2 regions of the Cupriavidus sp. H18C2 genome follow, and region 1 is predicted to be linked to the other one. Evidence: riboswitches for the same ligand, from Rfam matches in the RefSeq annotation. Region 1 holds a riboswitch; the other holds the start of a gene.
What was found. Region 1 has a riboswitch for cobalamin ahead of EPAKOI_RS12920 (TonB-dependent receptor plug domain-containing protein). Riboswitches for the same ligand answer to the same signal wherever they lie in the genome.

Region 1 (2,195 bases):
CCGAAGTCGGAATAGTGGTCGTTGCGGCCGTTCAGCTGGAGCTGGTGCCGGCCGATGCGGCCCTCGTAGCCGCCGTAGACCGAGAACACGTTGCGCGACGGCGCGTTGTAGGCGCTGGACGTCAGCTCCTGCTGCAGCCAGTCGGTGCCGAACAGCAGCTTGTGGCCGGCTGTCAGCGCGTATTCGTTCTGCCAGTTGAACTGGCGGTTGCGCGTGCTGAACAGGCTGTCGAACAGGCCGTTCTTGCGGCCCTCGCTGCGGTCCTCGCTCTGCGCCACCTTGACGTGCGTGGTCCACGCCGACGTCAGCCGGCCGTTGGCGAACGCGGACACCGTGTAGAGCTTGCTGAGCAGGCGGGTATCGTCGGTGCGGCCGCCGCCGTCGTAGGACAGGTCGCTGTCGGAGTAGTACGCGGCCACCCCGGCGTCCCAGTCGGGCGTGAACTTGTGGCGGAGCTGGCCGGAGACGCTCTTGTTCTCGTACGGGTTGTCGTTCGGGTTCGCGGTCGGGCGCAGTTTGGTATTGATCGACGAGAAACCGTCGGTCTTGAACATCGACCCGGTCACGTTGAACGTGGTGTCGCCGATCTGGCCGCCATAGCCCACGGAGCCCTGGCGCGTGTTGTTGCTGCCGTATTCGATCTGCGCATTGGCCGCCGGCGCGTGGCCGGCGCCGTTCTTGGTGAAGACCTGCACCACGCCGCCGATGGCGTCGGACCCGTACAGCGCCGACACGTTGCCGCGCACCACCTCGATGTGGTCGATCTCGTCGGGCAGGATGTTGGCAAGCTGCGCCGTGCCGCTGCTGGCGCCGGACACGCGCACGCCATCGATCAGGATCAGCACCTGGTTGGAGTTGGCGCCGCGCATGAACAGCGACGTGTTGGCCCCCATGCCGCCGTTGACGGCGAATTCCACGCCGGCCTGGCCGCGCAGCAGCGAGCGCAGGTCGGGCGCCTGCGAATTGACGATGTCCTCCTGGGTCACCACCGTGGTGTGCGGCAGCGCCTCGGTCACGCTCTGCGCGGTGCGCGAGGCGGTGACGACGACGGGCGCCAGGGCCTGCGGCTGGGATTGCGACGGCGCGGCATCGGCCGGCGCGGTCTGGGCAAGGCCCGGCACCGGGGCGGCGGACAGGACGGCAACGGCCGCCACGATGGCGGACGTGGATAGGCGGACCGGCGGCTTTGCCGCGGCAGTCGACCTGGAAGGCGTGGAACGCATGAGCAGGATGGAAGAGAACGGCCGGGTCCGTTCCCCCGCGGACCTGTTGGCGAATGGGCGCCGCAAGGGGCGGACGCCCGCGTTCTTCAGGCCGGTATCCGGGCTGACGACATCAGGCAGGCCGCCTTCCCGATCGGATCGCCAGAGGCTGACGAAACCGGATCAGTGGCGCTTGGCCGGCCCTGCGGGCGACGCTCGTCATGAGCGTGTCCGCGGTCGCTTACCGTTGCGGGGGCAGCACAGGTTGGCCCGCGCCGCGCTGTCCAGGCTGGCGATATCCAGTCTGGCAGCGGCACCCCGGCTCCCTGTTTCCCGTTGAACTGCAGCACCTGCGAAAGGGCTGCGAGCACCTGGAACGTGCGCGAGTGTAGGGAGTTTCAAAGTTGGCGTCAATGCGATGGATCAGGTTGCCGATAACCACCGGATGACGCGCGCAATCGGGCCGATCGGCGGCGATCCGTGCAACTTCCGTGCGGCACGCAAGTCTCACCGGGCTTGTTGCAGGTAGCCAGCGTGCGTGCATCGGCTAGAATCCCGAAACCTGACCCTTACTCCTTACCGGACACGACAGGCACTATGCTCAACGAACTCGAACAACTGGCCGCCAAGATCGGACGTGTGCTGCACCATGCGGACACCCTGGCGGCGGAAAACCAGCGGCTGCGGGCGGAGATCGACCGCCTGCAGGCCGAGGCGGGCCAGTTGCGCGCGGACCGCGAAGCCATGGCGGCCGACCGCGAACTGCTCAATATCAAGATCGAGGAAGCCCAGTTGCGCATCCAGTCCATCCTGGACAAGCTGCCCACCGCCAGCGATGCGCGCCAGCTCGACCTGCTGGGCGACGGCCCGCGTGCCGCGGCGGAAGGTTCGCAGCAAGCCCCCGGAGAACATGCATGAGCAACAAGCAAGTGGAAGTGAACATCGCCGGCCAGCCCTATCGCTTCGCGATCTCGCCGGACAACGAGGCCGCGC
Region 2 (2,195 bases), on a different replicon from region 1:
CCAGCCCGCCCCAGAGCACGGCCTGTATGCCGAAGGTAGCTACCCGGTACTGCCAGAGCAGCGTAGCGGGAAAGCCGTTCGGCACCTCGTCGATGCCGGGCAGCCAGGCATGCGCCACCCCGGCCAGCACAACGAACGCCGCGCTGGCACCTAGCCACGTCGTCCACGCATCGGCCCGCGCCAGCAGTCGGCGCGCCGCCGCCACCGCCACGGTCATCGCCACCAGCGAAACGGCGATCATCGTGAAGAACAGCGCCGTGCGCAGGCCGATGGTGGACGGGTCGCCCACGGCCGGCGGATTGGGCGGGTACTTCAGAAACGGCACGACCACGATGGCCACGTAGCCCAGCAGCGACAGCAGCACCGACGTGGCGCGCGCATCGAGCCGCCCGATGCGGCCGTAGACGTAGGCAAACACCAGCGCGAACAGCCCGCCCAGCGCGCTGCCGAATACGGCCACGCCGACGAACAGGCCCGCGCCGGACTGCACCTCGCGGCTCACCAGTTCCGGCATCTCGTGCGCGTGGCTGCCGCCCATCTCATGGGCGGCCTGTTCCTCGACGGCGATGGCACGCGCCACCTGCGGCTCGCCCACCACGCGCGCAAAGCCAAAGGCCAGCAGGCTGGCCAGGAAGCCCGCGACCATGCCGCGGACCAGCAGACGTCTCACCATGGGGCGACTGCCTCAGTGGCAAGGAAAGCCAAGCAGGTGGCGGCCGTCGTGCACGAATTCATGCACGTACATGGTGTTGAAGACCGCCATGGCGCCCGCTTCGACACCCACGAAATAGATAGCCAGGAGCAGCAGCATGCCGCCGAACACGGCCCATGGCAGCAGTTCGCGGACGGGGATGGAAACAGGCAGGGATACCGGCGCGATGGCGGCCGGCGTGGCGATGGCACTTGCGTGCATGGGATTTCTCCTTGAGGATGGCGCGTCCTGTCACGGATCGTTGCCCGCAGGGAAGGTCTGACTCTACAGTGGCGCGACCGTGCCGGAATTCCACCGGCTTCCTCCCTTCGGAATCCGTGCATTCTAATCGACTCCCGGACCCGCCGCATGACTTCCCGCATCGCCCTGCTTTGCGTCCCCGCCACCGCCGCGCTGCGCACCGGCCGCTTTCCGGCCAACACGGCGCTAGACCTGCCAGATGCGGCCGATCTGGCAGGTCTGCCGACGCTGCGTGATCCGCTGCTGGCGATGATAGGCGGGGACTCGCCCCGCGTCTCACGCAGTCCGGCCCCCGTGGCGCGCGCCACGGCCGAGGCGCTGGGGCTGGAGGCCGCCGCCGACGCCGAGTTGCGCGAGGTGGACTACGGCAAGTGGACAGGCCAGTCGCTCAAGGACGTGGCCGCATCGGCGCCGGACGCGCTGGCCGCATGGCTGGCCGATCCGGCGATGGCCGGGCACGGCGGTGAATCGCTGCTGGCCGTGGCGTCGCGCGCGGCGCGCTGGATCGATGCCTGCGCGCCGGGACCGACGCTGGCCGTGACCCATGCGAGCGTGATCCGCGCGCTGGTGGTGCATGCGCGGGGCGCGCCGGCGCGGGCTGCCACGCGGCTGGACATCGCGCCGCTGACACTGACCACGCTGACCGGCCAGCCTGGCGGCTGGCGCGTGTCGACCGTGGCCGTCCCTATTCAGCCGGGCGGCTGAGGCGCTGGGGCGCCAGGCTGCTGCGGCGCGCGAGCGGAAAGGTCCGTAGACGTCCTGCCCCGTGTTCCAGAACGTGACCACAAGCCCACTGTCCTAGCCATCATCAGCGTGTTGCCGTAGGGCACGGTCGGTATGAACGCGATATCGGGCGCCACAGCCACGGGCGGCTCCGGGGCCGCTTCCACGGTCAGCACCAGTTCGACAGTTTAAGCAATCGACCGGGCAATCGCGGCAATCATCGCGCTGTTGCGGGCTCGGCACCCCGCCGTCGTCGCCTTCAGCGGCGGCAAAGACAATAGTGCTGAGGCGGCCCTCGTGCTGCACGTGGCAGTACTTCATCGCGCTGCGGAAGGCTCGCCGATTGTCATTTCGTTCATGGTGCGCCACCCGGAACGCCCGGTCGGATGTCACGGGCCACGCGCTCAGTCCAGCGCGCGATTCCTCGATTCAACGTTGACGGCCGCGATGGCGAACGCGCCGACGAGCAGCATCGTCGAGATCATCACCAGTGCAAGCGTGAAGTGCGAGGCCATGACCG

Region 2: it holds a riboswitch for cobalamin, as region 1 does, so the genes downstream of both, EPAKOI_RS25555 (CbtB domain-containing protein) here and EPAKOI_RS12920 (TonB-dependent receptor plug domain-containing protein) in region 1, are expected to answer to the same signal.

Annotation. Positions count from the first base shown of each region.
Region 1 is NZ_CP186010.1:2,857,565-2,859,759, forward strand. Features, by position in the region: gene EPAKOI_RS12920 (TonB-dependent receptor plug domain-containing protein) at 1-1,223, opposite strand, end outside; cobalamin riboswitch at 1,296-1,592, opposite strand; gene EPAKOI_RS12925 (hypothetical protein) at 1,800-2,120, shown strand; gene EPAKOI_RS12930 (cell division protein ZapA) at 2,117-2,195, shown strand, end outside.
Region 2 is NZ_CP186012.1:46,200-48,394, forward strand. Features, by position in the region: gene EPAKOI_RS25550 (CbtA family protein) at 1-673, opposite strand, end outside; gene EPAKOI_RS25555 (CbtB domain-containing protein) at 686-913, opposite strand; cobalamin riboswitch at 916-1,072, opposite strand; gene EPAKOI_RS25560 (histidine phosphatase family protein) at 1,061-1,657, shown strand; gene EPAKOI_RS25565 (MFS transporter) at 2,080-2,195, opposite strand, start outside.